One region of the Acholeplasma brassicae genome, then DNA from elsewhere that is predicted to be linked to it. Evidence: a T-box and tRNA genes for the amino acid it is inferred to sense, from the RefSeq annotation. Region 1 holds a T-box; the other holds one or more tRNA genes.
The links. A T-box is a leader RNA that pairs with one kind of tRNA and senses whether it is charged. The one in region 1 lies ahead of serS (serine--tRNA ligase), so its partner is inferred to be a tRNA-Ser.
Positions count from the first base shown of each region.

Region 2: it encodes a tRNA-Ser, which carries the amino acid that the T-box ahead of serS (serine--tRNA ligase) is inferred to sense. The anticodon was not compared.

Region 1 covers NC_022549.1:4,183-12,261, reverse strand. The annotation lists gene BN853_RS00045 (sensor histidine kinase) at 1-1,260, opposite strand, end outside; gene BN853_RS00040 (response regulator transcription factor) at 1,260-1,913, opposite strand; gene serS (serine--tRNA ligase) at 2,076-3,353, opposite strand; T-box leader at 3,420-3,620, opposite strand; gene gyrA (DNA gyrase subunit A) at 3,660-6,230, opposite strand; gene gyrB (DNA topoisomerase (ATP-hydrolyzing) subunit B) at 6,243-8,079, opposite strand, start outside.
Region 2 covers NC_022549.1:1,182,388-1,190,466, forward strand. The annotation lists gene BN853_RS05530 (tryptophan-rich sensory protein) at 1-599, opposite strand, end outside; gene BN853_RS05535 (Ig-like domain-containing protein) at 742-1,950, opposite strand; gene BN853_RS05540 (hypothetical protein) at 2,546-3,307, opposite strand; gene BN853_RS05545 (hypothetical protein) at 3,433-4,101, opposite strand; gene BN853_RS05550 (hypothetical protein) at 4,389-4,691, opposite strand; gene BN853_RS05555 (helix-turn-helix transcriptional regulator) at 5,338-5,541, opposite strand; gene BN853_RS05560 (hypothetical protein) at 5,531-5,761, opposite strand; tRNA gene BN853_RS05565 (tRNA-Ser) at 6,144-6,234, opposite strand; gene BN853_RS05570 (PTS sugar transporter subunit IIC) at 6,301-7,317, opposite strand; gene BN853_RS05575 (alpha/beta fold hydrolase) at 7,391-8,079, opposite strand, start outside.

The sequences.
Region 1 (8,079 bases):
TTGTACAATACTCATCCCAAGGCCAAATTGACCTTTAGAGCCTTTTTCATACGGTTTAAATAACGATTCAATATATTTTTCTTCAATATCAGGACCGTCATTGTAAAATGACAGTTCTTTATTTTTAAGCTTTATGATCAGTGTCGATTTTGCGTATCTAATAGCGTTATCAATGATGTTTTCTACCACCGTGTGATAGTTTTCTTTGATACCTTTAAACGTTGAATCATCGAGATCTAAGATGACATCAAATGCTTGAAGTCTTAGACGGTTGTTATTAACCACGTTTTGAATCACATTCTTTAATGCAATATCTTCGTATTCTGATTTATCTGAGATGTACTCAAGTTTATTGATATCTAACATCATTTTTACTTTTTGTTGAAGTTTATCTGCTTGTTTCATAATGATTTGAGCATCAGATATATCAGTGACACCATCTCTAATCGCTTCGGCATAGGATGAGATAACCGAAATGGGTGTTTTTAAATCATGAGATAAATTTTGAAACATTTCTTGTTTTGTTTTTTCGTTTCTTAAAATCTCAATTCTTAAACTCTCTACTGCATCTGCTAACTCTTTAATCTCATCGTTTCCTTCTAAGCGTAGTTCGTTTTGATAACCAGAGCTTGTAAAATGTGAGACTTCATTTTTGATTTTTTTTACACGATTTGCAACAAAACGACTCCATAAAACAAGTGAGATGTTTCCAATCAATGTGATGATGGCAAATGCCACGAATGTGCCATAAAACGTAAGTAGTACGTCTTCTTGCGCAGTCGTCCCTTTTAATGCATTAATGTAGGAATCATCCATAACACCAATAATATATCTATCTTCTTGAGTGATTGGATTTTTTGAAACCGATCTGATTAATACATAAAACGTTTGTTTGTCTTTGGTATGAACTTCAAATTGATCACCAGCATAACCTTTTTCAAGTATCTCTAGCATGATGGCTTCATTATTATTCGTCATTTCTTTGACGTTGTCTGAATAGATGGGTTGACCAACCAAATTGACTTTAAACAATCCTTCTCTTTTGACAATAAAGTCAATGTAACCTAAGTAAGATTTGTTGTCAACTTCTCTTGGTTGATACTTAATCGTTTCAATGTAGGTTGAGACTTCATTTTTAGCCAAACCCATATAAACGGTTTGATAGTTTCTATAACTAATTAATCCAAAAACGAGGGACGAAAATAAGGTCACAGTAGAAAACAGTATAATCAACTGCGTCGATAATTTAAACTTCCTCATTACAACAACCTATAGCCAAACCCATAAATGGTCTCTATTTTTAACAGAGGCATTTTTTGTCTAAGACGTCTAAGTAAGTCATCAACGACACGGTCAGACCCAAAATAGTCTACGCCCCAGACGTGTTGTAAGATTTGTTCTCTTGAAAATGCTTGGTTTGGATTTTCAAGAAAGAATAGTAAAAGTTCAAACTCTTTATTGGTTAAATCAATTAATTCTTCATTCGCACGAATCGTACGCTTTTCAATATTGACTTCATAGATGTCGTAATTTAATGTCGTACCTGCTTGTTTTTGAGTTCGTTTCAATATTGCTTTTACTCGTAAAATCAACTCTCGTGGTGAATATGGTTTTGCAAGATAGTCATCACTACCTAGTTCTAACCCTCTGATTCGATCAAGGTCATGATCTCTTGCTGAAGTAAATATGGTTGCGGCATAAGGACGGTTTTTCTTAATCGATTCGATTAAATCATACCCGTTAATTTCACCCGTCAACATAATGTCTAAAATCCAAAGATCGATATCGTCTTTGGTGTGTTTTATTGCGGTTTCACCATCATGGAAAACCGTTACTTCAAACCCTTCTTTTTCAAGGTATTTTCGAATGATTTGTGATAGGTCAAATTCGTCTTCTACTAAATAGATTCTCATGGTATGTACCTCCTAAGAATAGTTTTAAAGTGCCCTTTGGAGTAGGGGCACTTTAATTATATCATATTGAGAAAAAAGGAGAAAATAAGTTAGAAATGAACTTATGGCTCTATTCTAACTTATCTTTATGGGTGAATTATCAAAGAAATATGTAAAACTGTGTTATTTGATAATGGTTGTGTGCATGTATTGTACAAGCACATCCGGAATGGTAATTGACCCGTCTTCGTTTTGGTAGTTCTCCATGATCGCAATCATGGTACGACCGATGGCTAAACCAGAGCCATTTAAGGTATGTACATACTCTGTTTTTGATTCTTTATTACGTTTGAAACGAATATTTGCTCTTCTTGCTTGATAGTCTTCAGCATTTGAAATTGAACCAATTTCACGGTAAGTATTTTGACCTGGTAACCACACTTCAATGTCGTAGGTTTTAGCCATTGCAAACCCCATATCACCACTACAAAGTGTTACCACACGATAAGGTAGTTTTAAGAGTTGAAGAATCTTCTCTGAATTCTTTAACATGTAGTCTAGTTCTTTATAGGATTGTTCCGGTTGTGTGAACTTAATGAGTTCTACTTTATTGAATTGGTGTTGTCTTAAAATACCTTTGGTGTCTCTACCAGCAGAGCCGGCCTCACTGCGAAATGCGGTGGTGTATGAGACGTATTTGATTGGTAATTGATCCCCCTCAATAATTTCATCGCGATGAAGGTTAATCGTTGGTACTTCTGCCGTTGGGTTTAAATACCAAGCGCCATCACCACTAATGACTTGATAAGAATCTTCTCTAAATTTAGGAAACTGACCGGTCGCATACATGCTTGCTTCATTAACGATGTATGGTGGAATGATTTCAGTATAACCGTGATCTTCTGAGTGCGTATCCATCATAAATTGAATGAGTGCACGCTCTAATCTTGCACCTAAGCCTTTATCAACAACAAATCTTGGGCCACTGATTTTAGCGGCTCTTTCAAAATCAAGGATACCAAGTGCTTCACCGAGTTCGGTGTGATCTTTGACTTTAAAATAAAATTGTTTTGGTGTGCCCCATTTATATAACTCGACATTTTCTTTATCTGTTAATCCCACAGGAACAAAGTCATTTGGGAGATTCGGGGTAATGAGTAACGTTTCTCTGATTTGTTCGTCTAAGATGGCGATTTGATCGTCTAAGACCTTAATTTGATCGCCGATTTGACGCACTTCTTCTTTAAGTTCTGTGGTATCAACTTTGGCTCTTGCAAGTTCACCTATTTTTTTCGAATCGACGTTACGTTTATTTTTTAATTGTTCAACTTCTGCGATGAGTTCTCTTCGTTTGTCGTCTTGATTGACTAGTTCTTTTAAATAAGAAAAGTCTTTTCCTCTGGTATTTAATCGTTTGATTGCTTCATCTAAGTTGTCTCTTATCCATTTGATGTCTAACATAATTATTCTCCTTTTTACGTTTGGTTTTTTAGAAAAAAAAGTCCTTAAGAAATCGTTAAAAAATTTCCTAAGGACGAATGTATTTCCGTGGTACCACCTTAATTCCAATAACGTAGGTTACTGGCTCTTCTCATTTTAACGCTTTCTAAGCGGGTGGGATTAGCACCTATCCAGAGTAGATTTCATTTATTGTTACGATTAATTTGCACCGACCATTAACTCTCTATGACGAACAAATAAACTACTTATCTCTATCAACTATTTGTATTGTTATTATATCTTATTGTGTGTATTTTGTAAATACCATCAAACCTCAGTTGGATTTTCGCTAACAACTTCTGGTGTTACATCTTTACTATCCGTGATTCTTTCTTCGGTTATTTCTTCAATTAGATCGTCTTCGTGTGGGACTGCCGCTAATGTAACAACGGTTTGATCACCCTTAAGGTTAATTAATCTAACGCCTTGTGTGGCACGTTTGGTTTGTGAAATTTGTAAGACGTGTAAGCGGATGACCATACCTTTATCTGATACGATGATGACGTCCATGTCTTCATCGACACTCTTAAGACCTTTAAGTTTTCCGTTTTTATCGGTGACATTTAAGGCTTTTACCCCTTTACCACCACGGGTTTGTAGACGGTATTCACTTGCGTAACTTCTCTTACCATAGCCATTTTCAGTCACCACAAGAATTTCCTCATTGTCGTCATGGATTGAAGTCATTCCGATGATTTCATCGTCATCACCTAAGCTCATGCCACGCACACCAGATGCGGTTCTACCCATGCTTCTAGCATCGTTTTCATCAAAGCGAATGGCTTTACCATTGGTTGCGCCAAGGATGATGTGTGATTTGCCATCGGTGACTTTAACTGAGATTACTTCATCGTTTTCTTTTAGACCTAAGGCAATGATACCGTTGGTTCTAATGTTTTGATATTCGTTAACCATGGTACGTTTTACAATGCCTTTTTTGGTTGTAAAGAATAAGAACTTATGTTCGTCTTGGAAGTCTTTGATACAAGTGAATGTGACTAAGGTCTCGCCTTTTTCAAATGGCAAGATGTTCACAATAGGCAAGCCTTTGGACTGTCTTGTGCCCTCTGGTATTTCATAGCCTTTAATCTTATAAACACGACCGGTGTTGGTAAAGAATAAATGGTAGTCATGCGTTGAGGTCATTTGAATGTGTTCAACAAAATCGTCGTCGTGCATTTTAATTGAGGTCACACCAACGCCGCCTCTGTTTTGAGCTTTGTATTCATCCACGCTCATGCGTTTGATGTAGCCATTATGTGTGACCGTAATGATGACGTCTTCGACTGGAATTAAGTCTTCATTATCGATTGATATTTCTGTTTTTAGATTCATTACTGACATACGTCGATCACCAAAGCGTTCTTTAATTTCTAAGAGTTCTGTGCGGATAATGTCGTTTTTACGTTCATCACTTGCGATGATGTCTTTGTAATCTGTAATTTTAATCGTTAAGTCATTATTTTCTTCTCTGATTTTCTCAATTTCCATGCCGGTAAGACGTTGAAGTCTCATGTCTAAGATGGCTCTTGCTTGTATTTCAGATAAGAAGTAGGTTGACATTAAGTTCGCTCTTGCTTCCTCAGCGTTAGGGCTCTTCTTAATTAATTCAATCACCGCATCAATATTTTCTAAGGCAATGACTAACCCATCTAGGATATGTTTACGTTCTTCTGCTTTTCTAAGATCGTAGATTGTGCGTCGTTGAATCACTTCAACTTGGTGTTTTAAGTAATAGTATAAAGCGTCTTTTAGGGTGATTGTTTTCGGTTGATTATCCACCAAGGCAATCATGTTGATCCCAAATGAGCTTTGAAGTTGTGTGTACTTAAATAAGTTATTAAGCATCACGTGAGGGTTGACGTCTCTTCTTAATTCAATGACGATACGCATGCCTTTTCGGCTTGATTCATCCCTTAAGTCGGTAATTCCGTCAACGATTTTTTCTTTTGCAACCTCAGCAATACGTTCAATCAATTTGGTTTTATTGACTTGATATGGGATTTCAGTAACGATTAATGACGTTTTACCGTTTTTATGTTCAACGATTTGAGTTTCAGCACGTAGAACAATTGAGCCGTTACCGGTATGATAGGCTTGTTTTAAACCGTTCATCCCAAGAATTTGACCACCGGTTGGGAAGTCTGGTCCTTTAATGTAATTCATTAATTCATCGATTGAGATTTCTGGGTTATTCATTAATGCCATAATACCATCAATCACTTCATTTAAATTATGAGGTGGAATGTTCGTTGCCATACCGACCGCAATCCCTGTGGCACCATTAACGAGTAAGTTTGGGTATCTTGCAGGTAGAACGAGTGGTTCTTGTTCTGAGCCGTCATAGTTGTCACCAAAATCAATGGTTTCTTTTTCAATGTCTCTGATTAATTCCATTGCGATCTTAGACATTCTTGCTTCTGTATAACGCATCGCTGCGGCACCATCGCCATCAACGGAACCGAAGTTTCCGTGACCATCAACGAGTGGATAACGATAGCTAAATGGTTGAGCCATACGAACCATCGCCTCGTAAATTGAAGAGTCACCATGTGGGTGATACTTACCCATAACGTCCCCAACAATTCTAGCTGACTTTTTGTGAGCCTTATCTGCGGTATTCCCAAGTTCGTTCATCCCGTAAACAATACGTCTTTGAACTGGTTTTAACCCGTCTCTAATGTCTGGTAGTGCACGTGATACGATCACGCTCATCGCGTAGTTTAGGAATGAAGTTTTCATTTCTGTAGCGATATTGATTTCTTTGATTTTACCGTGGATGTAGTCTGAATTTTCGATATCCGGTAAAATTACATCGATGTCTTTATTATCTTCCATGATAGCTCCTTCCTATGCGTCAATATTCGATGCATAAATTGCATTTTCTTGAATAAAGTTCTTTCTTGGTTCGACTTCTTCACCCATCAACATTGAAAACACTTGATCGGCGTTCATTGCGTCTTGAAGTGATACTCTAAGTAAGGTTCTGGTGGTTGGATCCATAGTGGTTTCCCAAAGTTGTTCTGGATTCATTTCCCCTAGACCTTTGTAGCGTTGGATTTGTGGTCTACCACCAAAGGCTTCTAAGACTTTTGGTAGACGTTCTTCGTCGTAAACGTATTCCACTTTTTTACCTGATTGTACTTTATATAGTGGTGGTTGCGCGATGTAGACATAGCCCATATCGATTAAACCTTTTAAGTGACGGTATAAGAACGTTAGTAGTAGCGTACGGATGTGCGCGCCATCGACGTCGGCATCGGTCATGATAACAATCTTATGATATCTGGCTTTTGCTGCGTCAAAATCTTCACCAATACCTGTACCAAACGCTTGGATCATTGATAAGATTTCTTTATTGCTTAAAATCTTGTCAAGACGCGATTTCTCAACGTTTAGAACTTTACCTCTTAGTGGTAAAATTGCTTGAAATTCTGAATCTCTACCTTGTTTTGCAGACCCACCCGCGGAGTCCCCTTCCACGATGTAAATCTCAGAAATTTCAGGGCTCTTGTTACGGCAATCCGCAAGCTTACTTGCGAAACCTAACATATCAAGTGGTGATTTTCTTCTGGTTGCTTCTCTGGCTTTTCTAGCGGCAATTCTGGCGCGAGAAGCCATTAAAATTTTCTCGATGATTGCTTTCGCATCCGCTGGATTTTCCATTAGGTAACGTTCTAAAATTTCACCCGTGATTTGGCTGGTGATTTGACGGACTTCAGGGTTACCTAGTTTGGTTTTTGTTTGACCTTCGAACTGAGGATCTGGGTGTTTAATTGAGACAATTGCTGTTAATCCTTCTCTGGTATCTTCACCAATGAACGATTCGTCTTTTTTAAGAATATTTTGTTCTTGGGCATAACGTCCTAACACACGAGTTAAGGCTAGTTTAAAGCCATCTTCATGCATCCCACCTTCATGGGTATGGATGTTATTGGCAAAGCTAAATAAGTTGGTTGAATAGTCGCTATTGTATTGAAGTGCTAATTCGACGGTGATGCCATCGATTTCTTTTTCGATGTAGATGACCGTTTTATTAACTTCTTGTTTGCTGGTGTTTAAGAAGTGAACGTATTCGATGATACCACCTTCGTATTGATACGAGTAATAAACGTGCTTTTCTGTTTTAGGATCTCGTTGATCACTGATGTTGATTTTAACGTTACGATTTAAAAAAGCCAATTCTTGGATACGATTTCTTAAACGTTCAAAGTCGTAGGTGTTAACTTCTTTAAAAATTTCATCGTCTGCTAAAAACTCAATAACAGTCCCGGTGTGTGATGACTCACCAATGACTTTTAAATCGTATTGTGGGACACCACGTTTGTATTCTTGTTGATAGAGTTTGCCATCTCTTGCGATGGTTACTCTAAACCAAACCGTTAAGGCGTTAACCACTGAGGAACCTACCCCGTGTAAGCCACCTGATACTTTATAAGATTTGCCATCAAATTTACCGCCGGCATGTAATACCGTAAGAATGGTTTCGACCGCTGGTCTATGTGTCTTCGGGTGAAGATCGACTGGTATACCTCGACCATTGTCGGTGACTTTTACGATGTTGTTTGGTAATAATTCGATCGTAATTTCATCCGCATAACCGGCCATACATTCGTCAATTGAGTTATCGACGATTTCCCATACTAAGTGGTGTAATCCTCTTTCACCAGTTGATCCGATGTACATC
Region 2 (8,079 bases), 700 kb from region 1:
AACACGTATTCTTTTTCTTTATAGGTCCATAAAAGTGTGATTAGTCCTCCGATAAAAATCATTATAATCGTTAAACTAACCGCGATGTTTCCTAAATTAGGTGTGCCAATTTTAACCAATAATATCGTAAAATTAGCAATTAGTGCCACACTAATCCATCCCAAATACAGCGAAACGACTGAACGTATAAACAACACGTCTTTATCAATTATTTTAAACGTCACAATCAAAGTTATTAAAAGACCAACCATAACAATCGTTGATAATGCGATTCGGTCATAGTGCCATAAAAACAGCCAACACATATTTAAAATAGCAATTAACGAGAATAGCAAATTAATGTTAATAAACAGTCGTTTGCTTGTTATCTCATCCAACTGCTTTAACTGAGCACCTTGATAAAGGATGAAAACAAATAGTCCAAGATAAATCAAACCCCATATGGCAAACGTCACGCCAGCTGGTTGAAATAAATTGGGGTATTTATAAGAAACATCACCCGTTGTTATGCCATTTAAAGGCATTTGATTTGCAAGACCATTAACAAAAATCATTAAAACATAGGTTAAGATTAAAAACACAAATGATGCCAAAACCATCTGAATCACTCCCTTATTACACCTATTATAAATATATTTAAAGATGATCATTCGTTCTAAATGAAACCATCAATCCATTCAATTTATAAGCTAAAAGAATCGTCTACAAAACTAATCATGCTGCTAGATTTTCAATAAGCATTTAATCAATCACTACATCGACGATTTGTTTTAATAATTCTGCAGTTTCAATCGATATACCTTCAGGTGTGTACTTTGATTCTACTGCCTGATTTCCAGTAATGGTTTTATAATGTACTAAGGCAGATAGGTAAGCCCCATACAAACTCGGATGATTCAAGTCATTATAAAGATTGATTTCTTTATGGTTCAAAAAGACATACATGAACACATCACCTACCCTTGAAATCATTGAATCAAACGCCTCAGAAACGTCCAAGTAACCATTTGAAATCACTTCTTGCATAGCAACTCTTTCTTCTATCTCATTGTAATTATACGCCCATGTTTGATACAATACCATTTTTGCGCCATTGGTGTGAATTAGGTTATTGTATTTTTTAACAGAATTATAGAAACGATTATAGTCCGTGAGCAATCCGTCACTTTTTTCTTGTAAAATTACATGAGTATAATTGAACTCAGTTAATCGTTTTTCTACAATATCCTCGTGTTGGTCTAAGTATTGATAACTCGTGCTATAGCTAATATAAACAATGCTACCATCTAATATCATCATGTTTTTAACCATATCGGGTATATCATACGTGTATTTTGTTAAGCTATTGCCAACAAACAATAAATCATAAACATCGGAATCTTCTTTATATAAAACATCGACTTCTAACTTGGTTTGAATGTTCCAATCGTCTTCTAAATAAAGAAAGATGTTTGATTTGCCTGCCCTGATGAAGGTGATTGTTTTTTCTTTTTCATCAATTAGTACGTTCGGATCAGACTTTTGAAACTGCACTTGCTTATTCATGCTATCGGCTGGATCGTAATGCACCTCATATGAATAGGTAACCCCAGCGTATATGACCCCATCCGATTTCAACTCTAATTGGATTTTATCGACAAAAACAACTGGTGTTACTTGAATTATTACCTCTATTTTTTTGCCGGTTGAGGCTTTAACTGTAATAATTGCTTCTCCCACGCTAACACCAGTGATTAGGCCGTTTGTACTAACACTAACAATCGTATCATCACTTGATTCGTAGAGATATATCTCATCACTTTTTGAATCTACGATATTAATTTGTTTACTCTCGTTTACGAAAATCGTCTCATCGATTTCAATACTGAAGTCTACCTCGTCCGTTGACTTACATCCAAAAAATAAAAAGACTGAAATTAAAAGTAACAACAAACTCATTAATTTTCTCATATACTATCTCCTGATCCATAATAATTCACACCACTTATTTCTAATGACTCAGAGTCGTCATTAATGTCAAGCTAAAACTGCTATAAAATAGACTAATCCAAAAATTTTTGTAATGAAATCATCAAAAATTTATGAACTTTGATATTTAATTAAATTATAACACTTATACACAATAATACAATTATGAGTTTTGTGTCTTAAAACTATTCTATATGAAAAATTAGGCTTGCTTACTTGAAAATATATTCGATTGATGACAAAAAAATACGAGCAATGACTAGTGTAACATCAGCCACTGCACTAATATAGCTCTACTTACAATGATAAAAAAAGCTCAAAATTATGAGCTTTTATTTTTATTCACTATTGTGCAAAAAGGTTCTTGTAATTAAAACAGCCTCATGAGGGTATTATTTTATACTCTGATGTGTGCTAAAACTGTATCTATTTGATGTGTGATGCTACCTATTTTAATACAAATTAGCACCCCATCATAAATTTTAGCACCCTTAACTCATTTTTAGCACCCCTATAAAAACGGCTTAACAAGGGGATTTGTTAATAATGACTGTTTAATTTAACCTATACATCCAATTCACTTGGATCCATTTTGCTTATTGTGATATTCTTTAAAAAGCTCGATTGAGTCAAAATCCTGTTTTATTACCCTGTTATGATAGTAATTAAATGCTTCGATTATAAATTCATATAAATCGACTTTACTCGAGAAATTCCTATACTCCAAATATCCATCAGGACTATATTTATTTTCTGGAACGAAACCATCAAACAATAACATTAATCCTTCTTCACTAAATATACACTGAAACCAAGTGTTTTTATATTCTCCTTCGTAATGTATTTCGATACCCTTTTTAAAATTTCGATAAAATCTATGTTTCATGAATACAGGCAAACGATTCAATAAGGCAGATTCAATAGAGCCATATATTGCATCCTTTAATATTTCAGAAAACATTGATTGATTGATTTTGAAATACTCTTCAGCTTGTTCTTCAAACTTTTTTTGTTTTGGTTTATAACGTTTATTAATTTTTTCACCATAAATGCTTCCAGTCTGCATTAATAAGTGAATGTAATCAGGTACATCAGTCTGATAAATACTATTTAAATTAACTTCTATTTTTTGATCAATTTCTTCACTATCAATAACATCATATCCTAGATTTCTAATCTGGGTGTCTATATTATAATAGTGCTTCTTATCTTTTGACATTGCAGAATAATGATATGATCCACGATCTTTTATTACTATGAAATACCAGTCAGTATTGTCGTATATAGATACTGTATTGCCAAAAGATTTTTTATCTAAGAAATATCTAATCCTCTTCATGTGAAATCCTCCATTACAATGTATATGCTACAGTGGTTAAAACTAATTTAAGCACCGCTATAACCAAATCGTTTTAATTGTTAACACAATATTCTTTTCGCTCTAACTTGTCAGATGATAATAACCTAATTCTTCAATGTGATACCATATACTTCATTGTAAATATTAATTTCTTTGTATATGCATTGACCAATAAGTGATATATAATTTCTATTTGATGAAATATCCTTGATGTCATATTTGCTAAAAGATTTTAAAGCTAGAAATCCATCTGAAAAATATCGCCCACCACGAATTTCAGACTGAACTGTAGAATATTTGTCTGTGATGTAAACATCCCAATCTCCTCTTTGAACTAATAATATAAAATTGATACAACTGTAATCATTGTAGAAACTTGCGCAATAAACCGGTCCATAATAAAAGAATTTGTTATTCTCATCAACCGCATTTTTAAATTCAGTATAATTGAAACTAAAATCGTAATCTACTAGCAAAAATCTAAAAGACTCTTGAAATAAAGTTTTATAGTCCCCCGTCCAACTAATATATCTTCTATGTTTTTCAATGCATTTGCTTTTTAACTCATCGTTTAAAATAAATATTTCTTCAGTTCCCTTTTGATATTTGGTAGCAAATACATATACAGTATTTTCGTGTAAAACTTTGTAAATAGTCATTTTCTTAATCTTTTGTATGAAGTATAACATCCAGAAATTTTTCTTGAGTTCAATCCATACTTCACTATTTATAATTTTGCAGAGTTCCTTTTCTGCTTTACATAATTTGCTCATTAACAAAAATTCCTTTCTTTGAGATTGCTAGATTTTTACACTTTCTCCACAATCATTTGCTTAAAACATACATAAAAATAATACATAAGTTTCTTACTCTGAATCAACTTTCAATATTACAAAACTAGTGATTATCAATCTCTATAGACATAGACTAATGAATCGCCTATATATTTATTTATCTCACCCTCCATTTTAGAGACTTAGCTTTTATCCATGTTAACCAGTTTGAGTTTTTATCTAGTTCATCAATTTTTATATCTGGTGAGTTAGCAAAATAAATCTGATTATCTATTCTTCAAAAGCAACCCACTTATGATAGAGTCATATTCTTCATTTGCTGGAACAAGATTAAAACGTTCTACTCCATCAAATAAAAATTCTATAACAGAGTGTTCTTTGTTTTGCTTTTGAATAATCATATATACTTGTCTAAGGTCATCAATTGGCTTCATCCTTGAATCATCACCTACATAAGATCCACTAATGTATTTTACCTCTTTAATGCAAGCATCATAAAAATACCCAAAAAGAGTTGAAACATATTCGATATCCTTTTCGTTGTTTATGCTGTTCCATTGTTGTTCCATGTTAGATTTCTCCCAATTATAAAGCCTATTAAGTTAATTCAAATTTGATCTATGCGAAATGTTTATTATTATTATAACATTTCTATTGATAAATTCCATCACGACTGGAGATATCAGTATACATACGTATTGCATTTATATCGTAATTCATATAAAGTTTTGGTAATCGTGTAAAAATTTTAGCACTCCCCCTCTCAAATCGTGTAAAAAGTTTAGCAGAGGCCAATACTAACCTCTTAAATTTCAGATTGATACATCAGACTATAAATAGATAAAATATCAAAAATCGACTAAAAAGTGGCATACTATGTCTATTTTCGGTAAATTTAGGCACAAAAAAAGGCTCGATACTTTTGTATCAAACCTATGCATTCAATATGTGTTGCATGACCTATTTTAATACAATTACGCACCCTTCGCAGAATTTATGCACCCCTATCAAAATTTACGCACCCCTAAATTATGCCTTAGTTTAGCCTTTTAATTTTACAATATTTTTTAGCAGTAATTTGTATGTATCAAAATAGGTTATTCCACTATCTACATATTGTTGGGTATCGAACCCATCTACAACTCTTTATTAATTGAGATTTTCATTGAACATTATTTGTATAAAAAGTGTTTCTGCAAATGTGGATTGTAGGATCTATTTTATTTCATCATCAAGTTGGAATATTTCGTCAACATGTTTATCGAATAATCTGCTTAATTTTATAGCGAGTTCAAGTGTAGGGTTATATTTATTATTTTCAATTGCAATTATTGTTTGACGTGTGACGTCTACTTTTTCAGCTACATCCTCCTGTCTTAAACCCATTTTTCTTCTTAGAAATTTAATATTATTTTTCATTTTTTTCTCGAGTCATTTTCCTTGTTAAATACGCCTTACTTCCAAAAAAAATAGCATTTTGCAAACAGATAATAGATAATTGAATATATGGAAAATCAGAACTTCGGACAAAATCAACTATTATCCAAACTAATAGAGATATTACCACAAAAAAGTATGCTAATCTTGATGACTTAATATTGATTTGCATTTCCATTTCATCAGCCTTCTTAATTTTCATTGTATTCCTCCTAATAATGTAAATTCTTCTTTACATTTCAATCATATCAAAGAGTCGAATAAATGTCAAATCCTTTTAACATTTTATCAAAAAAAACATCGTACTAATCTGCTATTTTATATGTCGAACGTATGATGTCTTCGGTAATCGATAATTTGAAATACTCAGCAATTCAACTATAATCGTGTAAAATCATTTCAAATCGTGTATTTTCAAATGTAATCGTGTAAAGGTTTCTTAATTTCTACTAAAATTGTATCAAAACAGGGGATTTGACACCTATGGAGTTACCTATTATAACACAATAAAAATATATAGAAATGGCTAAACAAAGACAAAAAAAAGGGTTGATACCGAATGTATCAGACCTATTTTACTCTTATGGCGGAGAAAAGGGGATTCGAACCCCTGCGACGCTTTCACGCCCTACTAGCTTTCCAAGCCAGCCCCTTCAGCCACTTGGGTATTTCTCCAACTTTTATATTATAGGCGATTATCACATAAATATCAAGTGATAATCGCCTATATCGATTAAATTATCATATGGTTAAATCCCCAGGTTTAATGAGTTGATACTTTCTAAAGAAATAATCCGTAACATAGATTAGTACCAGTGGTAAGATTATATGAAGTAAAACAACTTGTGTAACAACTAAAACGCTATACCCCATGACGTCAAAGGTGACGAGCTGTCCAACCAAACCGGATGTTCCCATCCCTGCCCCAGTCGGACCAGTTTCAATCTTGAATAAGACCGTTGAGATTGGTCCTAAAATAGCTGAAACTAGAATTGTAGGTAACCAAATTATCGGTTTTTTTAAGATGTTTTTAAACTGCAACATGGAAGTACCTATGAAAACAGAGATGACCGAACCTATATTGTTATCCTTTCTCGACATAACAGCAAAGCCAACCATTTGAACACTACAACCGACCACCGCTGCACCGCCAGCAATGCCTCCAAGACTAATCGCAATTGCGATAGCAGCACTTGATATCGGTGCAGTTAGTGCCATGCCCATCACAACCGAAATCACAATCCCCATAAAGAATGGTTGTAACGTCGTTGCTTGATCAATGAATGTACCAAAAGCTTTCATGGATTCGCTGATAGGTGAACCTATCAAATAGGCAACAAGAAAACCTATCATCAGCCCAGAAAAAGGAATGAGTAAGATATCGATTGGTGTTTTTTTTGAGATCGCGTATCTTAAGAAAAAATACACCAATGATACAGTTATATATATGACCATCGGGTCATTGTAAAGTCTTGAAGCAACCCCACCAGCAACCGAGGTTGCTACTAACTTTAGTCCGTCTAATTTTAAACTAACTGCCATACCCACACCAATACCGATGCCCATAAAACTTTTTAAAATGGTTGAAAGATTTAAAAGCTCTTCTGAGATTTTACTTAAGGATGAAACCTCACCCACTAAATTGCCTAATTGTCCGATAATAACACCTACGATTAAGGTTGAAAATAAACCAAGCGCCATCCCATTAAAACTCGTTATAAAATAATCCAGTGCTATTTTACGTTTTGATTTTTCCATAGTAATTCCCCTCCAATGATAAAAAAATAAATAGTGATACCAATGACACACAATCATTCTATCACTATTTTTTTTAAAGTGTTTTTAAAAACGTTATCACGCGTTCAGAGAACAGACGTTGTTGATCCAAATGAACTACTGTTTTAGCGCGCTGGAATCCCTCTAAAAGCGCTTTCGGTACTTTTTGTTCGAACTGAATACAAGCATCTTTTATGACCTCTAATTCGTATTCGCCACAAATGACATAAACTGGGTATGCTTTCTTTTGCTTACCAAGCTTGTAGAACCGACTAATGCCCCTTTTTGATAATAAGCCCTTTCGTTTAAAGTTCTTTTGTGAGATTTCAAATTTCTTTTTTGCATCATCTTTAATGCATGCATTGTTCAAATAATACGCTTTATAGGCATTAAAGAGAAATGCCCATTTGAAGGCACGTAAAAACTTGGTTTTTAATAACTCATTGTTAATGGCTTTGAAAGAATCATGAAAGATTGAGAACCCACCAATCGAAATTAATGACTTGATTTTTTCAGGATAGACTTGGCCGAACGCTTGAGCAACAAGCGAGCCAATCTCAATACCTAAAAAATGCGCATCTTCAATTGAAAGTAAATCAAGAATTACCTTAATTATTTCTGGCATGTCTTTGATTGATACGTTACGAGATACACCACTTCTTCCATGACCCGGCAAGTCAACTAGTAACAACTGATAATCTTTCTTCAAAGCGATAATTTGATTATCAAACACCGAAATACTCG